Regions from separate parts of the Kitasatospora sp. NPDC093102 genome, predicted to be linked through region 1. Evidence: riboswitches for the same ligand, from Rfam matches in the RefSeq annotation. Region 1 holds a riboswitch; the other holds the start of a gene.
What was found. A riboswitch is a leader RNA that binds a small molecule or an ion and turns the genes downstream of it on or off. The one in region 1 is predicted to bind glycine.
Positions count from the first base shown of each region.

Region 2: it holds a riboswitch for glycine, as region 1 does, so the genes downstream of both, gcvT (glycine cleavage system aminomethyltransferase GcvT) here and gcvP (aminomethyl-transferring glycine dehydrogenase) in region 1, are expected to answer to the same signal.

Region 1 is NZ_JBFBFA010000036.1:64,664-68,061, reverse strand. It holds gene AB0O11_RS30605 (YsnF/AvaK domain-containing protein) at 1-725, opposite strand, end outside; partial or broken gene AB0O11_RS30600 (PRC-barrel domain-containing protein) at 759-1,064, opposite strand; glycine riboswitch at 1,288-1,391, shown strand; gene gcvP (aminomethyl-transferring glycine dehydrogenase) at 1,630-3,398, shown strand, end outside.
Region 2 is NZ_JBFBFA010000003.1:427,003-430,400, reverse strand. It holds gene AB0O11_RS07535 (enhanced serine sensitivity protein SseB C-terminal domain-containing protein) at 1-278, opposite strand, end outside; gene AB0O11_RS07530 (enhanced serine sensitivity protein SseB C-terminal domain-containing protein) at 396-1,199, opposite strand; glycine riboswitch at 1,410-1,511, shown strand; gene gcvT (glycine cleavage system aminomethyltransferase GcvT) at 1,742-2,863, shown strand; gene gcvH (glycine cleavage system protein GcvH) at 2,963-3,340, shown strand.

The sequences.
Region 1 (3,398 bases):
GTGGTGATGTCCAGCCGCTCCTCGCGGCAGGTGATCTCCACCGGGCTGCTGGGGGCGGCGCCGGCCTTCTCGGTGGTGGTGGTCGCCGCGCGGGCGTCGGTGGGGGTGGATGCGGGATGCGGCCTCGGTTCCGCGGCGGGTGTGGCGGTGGGATGCAGCCTTGGTCCCGCGGTGGGGGCGGCGGTGGGGGTGGAGGTGGGATGTGGCCTCGGTTCCGCGGCGGGTGTGGCGGGTGTGGCGGGTGTCGCGGTGGGAGCGGAGGTGGGATGCAGCCCCCTTGGTCCCGCGGCGGGTGTGGCAGGCGCGTCGGTGGGGGTGGATGCGGGATGCGGCCTCGGTCCCGCGGCGGGTGTGGCGGGTGTCGCGGTGGGGGCGGAGGTGGGATGCAGCCTTGGCCCCGCGGCGGGTGTGGAGGTGGGCTGCGGCTGCGGCCTCGGTCCCGCAGTGGGTGCGGCAGGTGCGTCGGCGGGGGCGGCGGGGGGCGCGGCCGGCGGGAAGGTGGTGGCAGCCGTGGGGGTGCCGAGGTTCCGCATGTCGGCCTCCGGGGGGGTCCTGGGTGTGTCGGCGATTGGGGGTGCAGCGGCAGCGGGGGTTCTGGCCGGGGCGGCTTCGGGGGAGTGCTCGGAGGTGTGGAAGGTGAGCGACTTGGCCGGGGCTGCCGCGGCCGTCGTGGTGGCGGCCGCGGTGGTGCCGAAGTCGAGGTCGGGCTGCTCGGCGTGGCTCACGTCATTGCCGTCCGGGCGGCCGTCCGCCAGGGTGTCGAGCCCGTAGTAGCGGTAGAGCTGGAGCTCCTGGGCGGGTGACAGGTGCTGGCCGACGCCGAAGTCCGGCGACTCCTTCACCAGTGACTTGTCGTACGGCACCCGGAGTTCGTCGCCGGAGAACTCACTCGTGGTCAGCGGGACGAAGGCGTCCCGGCCGAAGATGCCGGTCCGGACCGCGGCCCACTCGGGCCGGCCGGTGGCGTCGTCCAGGTAGACCTCGTCGACCGTGCCGATCTTGTCTCCGTTGCGGTCGACGGCTTTGTGACCGATGAGGTCCCGCGGGTCGATGTCGGTCTGCACTCTTTCCTCCCGTGCACTGGGCCTGCGGAACTCCCGCAGGAAGGCGGTCGAAGCGCCCGTTCCGTCCATCACTTCACACCAAAAGCCATGAATCGGACGGGTGCGACCGGGGTGCGCCGGACGGGCTGCTCGTTGGACCGTCCGGGGGACGCGCGTAGACCCCGAGTGACCTGACGCACCCGTGATCGGGGGGCCTCCCGCTGGTACCCTGGGCGACGACCGCAGAGCCCGCTCGGGAGAGTCTCCGACTGCGAAAACCGCTGGTCGGAGCGCCGAAGGAGCAACTCCTCCCCGGAATCTCTCAGGCATCCGTACCGTGTGGGGTAGGTCACTCTGGAAAGCAGGGCAGGGGCGTCGGCACGGGAGCCGGCGATCACCACCCTCACCGACGGTGCAAGCCGGCGGAGCGCCCACAGCGCCCCGTGCGGGTGAAGCTCTCAGGTCCCGATGACAGAGGGGGAGGCCTGTCGGGTTCGCTCGCCCAGGCTGGTCCGCTGTCCGCAGCGGTGAAGGCCGGCCGGCGTGCGTACCCCCGCCGGTCCGTGACCAGGAGGCCTCGACCACCATGAACGCCCAGCCGAACGCGGGACGCCCCACCGGCGCCTCGACCCTCACCGAGCTTGAGCTGGCCAGCCCCTTCGAGAACCGCCACATCGGCCCCGACGCCCCCGCGCAGGAGAAGATGCTGGCGTCCGTCGGCTACGGCTCGCTGGACGAGCTCGCCGCCACCGCGGTGCCCGAGGCGATCCGCTCCATCACCGCCCTGGACCTGCCCGCGGGCCGGACCGAGGCCCAGGTCCTCGCCGAGCTGCGCGAGCTGGCCGGCCGCAACCAGGTGCTCCAGCCGATGATCGGCCTGGGCTACTACGGCACGTTCACCCCGCCGGTGATCCTGCGCAACGTCATGGAGAACCCGGCCTGGTACACCGCCTACACCCCGTACCAGCCGGAGATCTCGCAGGGCCGCCTGGAGGCGCTGCTCAACTTCCAGACCGTGGTCTCCGACCTGACCGGCCTGCCGACCTCCGGCTCCTCGCTGCTGGACGAGGGCACCGCGGCCGCCGAGGCGATGGCGCTGGCCCGCCGCGTCACCAAGGTCAAGGGCGGCGTCTTCCTGGTCGACGCCGAGACCCTGCCGCAGACCGTCGCGGTGATCAACACCCGCGCCGTGCCGACCGGCGTCGAGGTCGTCGTCGCCGACCTGTCCGAGGGCATCCCGGCCGAGATCGCCGAGCGCGGTGTCTTCGGCGTGCTGCTCCAGTACCCGGGTGCCACCGGCGTGGTCCGCGACCTCGCCCCGCTGATCGAGCAGGCGCACGGTCTGGGCGCGATCGTCGCCGTCGCCGCCGACCTGCTCGCGCTGACCCTGCTCAAGTCCCCGGGTGCGCTGGGCGCCGACATCGCCTGCGGCACCTCGCAGCGCTTCGGCGTGCCGATGGGCTTCGGCGGCCCGCACGCCGGCTACCTGTCGGTGCGCGCCGAGTACGCCCGCTCGCTGCCCGGCCGCCTGGTCGGCGTCTCCGTCGACGCGGACGGCAACCGCGCCTACCGCCTGGCGCTGCAGACCCGCGAGCAGCACATCCGCCGCGAGAAGGCCACCAGCAACATCTGCACCGCCCAGGTGCTGCTCGCCGTGATGGCCTCGATGTATGCCGTCTACCACGGCCCGGACGGCCTGGCCGACATCGCCCGCCGTACCCACCGCTACGCCGCCGCCCTCGCCGAAGGCCTGCGGGCCGGCGGCGTCGAGCTGCTGCACGGCGAGTTCTTCGACACCGTCACCGCCGTCGTCCCGGGCCGCGCCGCCGAGATCGCCGCCGCTGCCCGCGCCAACGGCATCAACGTCCACCAGGACGGCGCGGACCGGATCTCCGTCTCCACCGACGAGACCACCACCCGCGAACACCTGGCCGGCGTCTGGGCCGCGTTCGGCGTCCCCGCCGTCGAGGTCGCCGAGGCCGCCGAGGCGCTGCCCGCCGCGCTGCTGCGCGAGGACGAGTACCTGACCCACCCGGTCTTCCACAGCCACCGCTCGGAGACCGCCATGCTGCGCTACCTGCGCCGCCTGTCGGACCGGGACTACGCGCTGGACCGCGGCATGATCCCGCTGGGCTCCTGCACCATGAAGCTCAACGCGACCACCGAGATGGAGGCGGTGACCTGGCCGGAGTTCGGCCAGCTGCACCCCTTCGCGCCGATCGACCAGGCCCAGGGCTTCCTGACCCTGATCCGCCAGCTGGAGCAGCAGCTGGTCGAGGTGACCGGCTACGACGCCGTGTCGATCCAGCCGAACGCGGGTTCGCAGGGCGAGCTGGCCGGCCTGCTCGCCGTGCG
Region 2 (3,398 bases), on a different contig from region 1:
GTCAGCTGCTCGGACGAGGTGACGGCCGGCGCGTAGCCGTGGCCGCTGATCTCCATGTTCCCGTACTGTGCGTCCGGGCTGCCCGGCGTGCCGTGCCACAGCAGCATCCAGACCTGGCCGTCCGCCAGCGCGTGCAGCAGCCGCTCGTACGCGTCGTAGCGCTCCGGCGCAACGTCGCGCAGGGCGCGCTCCAACGCGCCGGGATCAGCCCCCGGGCGCCCGGCCGGTGCCTGGCCCCAGGGCCCCGGCCCACCGCCCGCTCCCGTTCCCGCACTCATGCGCCCACCTCGCCGCGCCTCTTTCCCTCAACCCGCCGGCCCGTCGGCCGTCTGCACGCACCCTATGGCGCGGCACCGGCCACCGCCACGGCGACGTGCCTTTGATACGAACCCCGCTCAAACCCTCGTGTAGAAGGGCATCACCCGGGTGAGCAGCCACTCGACCACCGGGTCGTCGGCGAGGTCGAGCAGTACGAGGTGGACGCCTCCGGGCAGCGGCGCGGTTCCCAGCGCTCGCCCGAGTGCCTCGTTCACCGCAGCCGGATCGGCCGGTGCCGCGGGGTCCAACTGGACGCCCACGAACATCACGGTCGGCTCGCCCTCGACGCTGGCCAGCGCCCTGCGGGCGGTCAGCACCCCGGGCAGCACCGACAGTTCGATCCGGCAGGCGGCCAGGAAGTGCTCCGGGTCCTCGCCCGGCACCGGCTCGCGCAGCGCCACCCGCCCGCCGGTCGGCTCCGAAGCGTCGGCAGCGGCCTCCCAGCGGTCCTCGCGCGGACCGCGGCGCAGCTCGGCGACCCCCTGCGGCGGCACCGGGATGCCCACCGCCGCCTCCGGGTTCACCGCGATGCCCAGGCCCAGCGGCAGCCCGCGGGCGAACTCCCGGACCGGCGCGATCACGAAGGCCATCCCCGGCGCCTGCTGGAGGAACACCTCCTGCGAGGAGAACACCGGCACGTACAGGTCGCCGCCCAGCTCGATGGTCGGCAAGTCCAGCGACTGCCCCTGCGGGTCGGCCCCGGCCGGCAGCGGCACCCACACCTGACTGCGGGCCAGCACCTCGATCACCCGCGGCGTCGCGCCCGGGTCGCCCAGGGCCGCGGTCAGCACCTGCTCAAGCTCGTTGGCCGGCCAGGAGCCGCCCGCCGGCGCCTCCTCCGGTCCGCCCCACCCCTGCTGCTGCTCCACCGGGTACCCCATGCGCCGCCGATTCCGCCCTCTGCCGTTCGGCCGCCCTCTGCTGTGCCGACGCGCAGCAGTCTAGAGGCGTGCGGGAGGTGAGGTTAGGGCTCGTGTTCGGGTGCCGGGCGGTGTGACCGGGTCCCCCCTCCCCTCGCCGTCCCGGACGTGCCATGATGTGCCCGTCCGACGGCATGCGCCGCGGGCCCCCACAACTCCATACCGGCCGCTCGAACCCGCGCGGGAGAGCCCGGAGTGCCGCTCAGGCACAGCCGGCGCCGAAGGAGCAAGTCCTCCCCGGAATCTCTCAGGCACCCCTACCGCACGGGTTAGGCACATCTGGAAAGCGGCGCCCGGCCCTGTCGTGCGCCCACCCACGGTGCAAGCCGCCATGCTGTCCCCCAAGCTGGAAACAGCTGTGGGCAGGTGGGCGGTGAAGCTCTCAGGTTCGACGACAGATGGGGAGACCCACGCCGCCGCATGCCCGCGCGCAGGGTCGGCCCCGAGCGGGTCCGGTCCCGGCGCGTGCACCCCTGAGTGCCCCGACCGAGGAGTTCCTGGCCATGTCGTCCCTCCGCCTGACCGCGCTCGACGCGCTGCACCGCGCCCTCGGCGCGACCATGACCGACTTCGCCGGCTGGGACATGCCGCTGCGCTACGGCAGCGAGCGCGAGGAGCACCTCGCCGTCCGCACCAAGGCCGGTCTGTTCGACCTCTCACACATGGGCGAGATCACCGTCACCGGCCCGCAGGCCGGCGAGATGCTGGACCACGCGCTGGTCGGCTTCGTCTCCGCGCTGGGCGTGCTGCGCGCCCGCTACACCATGATCTGCGCCGAGGACGGCGGCATCCTGGACGACCTGATCGTCTACCGCCTGCGCGAGGACGCCTTCCTGGTCGTCGCCAACGCCTCCAACGCCCAGCTGGTCCTCGACGAGCTGATCGCCCGCGCCAAGGGCTTCGACGCCGTCGTCACCGACGACCGCGACACCTACGCGCTGATCGCCGTCCAGGGCCCGGAGGCCACCGGCATCCTGGCGAAGACCACCGACGCCGACCTGCCCGGCCTGAAGTACTACGCGATCCTCCCGGCCCAGGTGGCCGGCCGCAACGTGCTGCTCGCCCGCACCGGCTACACCGGCGAGGACGGCTTCGAGATCTTCTGCCACCCGGCCGACGCCGAGCCGGTCTGGCAGGCGCTGACCGCCGCCGGCGAGGGCCACGGCCTGGTCCCGTGCGGCCTGTCCTGCCGCGACACGCTGCGCCTGGAGGCCGGCATGCCGCTGTACGGGCACGAGCTGTCCACCGACCTCACCCCGTTCGACGCCGGCCTGGGCCGGGTCGTCCGCTTCGACAAGACCACCAACGAGGGCGCCTTCGTCGGCCGCAAGGCGCTGGAGCAGGCCGCCGCCGCGGCCGAGACCAACCCGCCGAAGGTGCTGGTCGGCCTGGTCTCCGAGGGCAAGCGGGTGCCGCGCGCCGAGTACACCGTGGTCTCCACCGAGGGCGAGCCGATCGGCCGGATCACCTCCGGCGCGCCGTCCCCGACCCTGGGCAAGCCGATCGCGATCGCCTACGTCGACGCCGCCAACGCCGCCCCCGGCACCACCGTGGCGGTGGACGTGCGCGGCAAGCACGAGCCCGTCCAGGTCGTCGCGCTGCCGTTCTACAAGCGCGCCCGCTGAGGCCTCCCGGGCCCGCCTTTCCCCCGTACCCGCACGTCGCAGCCGTCCGAGTGACGGCCCGCTTCGCCGTGCCCGCTTCCCATCCTGGAGAATGACGCCATGAGCAACCCCCAGCACCTGCAGTACACCAAGGAGCACGAGTGGCTGACCGCCGCCGAGGACGGTGTCTCCACGGTCGGCATCACCAAGCACGCCGCCGACGCCCTCGGTGACATCGTCTACGTGCAGCTGCCCGAGGTCGGCGACACCGTGACCGCCGGCGAGACCTGCGGCGAGCTGGAGTCCACCAAGTCGGTCAGCGACCTGTACTCCCCGGTGACCGGCGAGATCACCGAGGTCAACCAGGACGTCCTGGACGACAACGCCCTGGTCAACAGCGCCCCGTTCGAGGGCGGCTGGCTGTTCAAGGTGCGCGTCGAGGCCACCGACGAGCTGCTCAGCGCCGACGAGTACGACAAGCTCACCCACTCGGCCTGAGCCCCGCGGGGGCGGCCGCAGCACCACGGCCGCCCCGCTCCTCCACGGCCCACCCGTC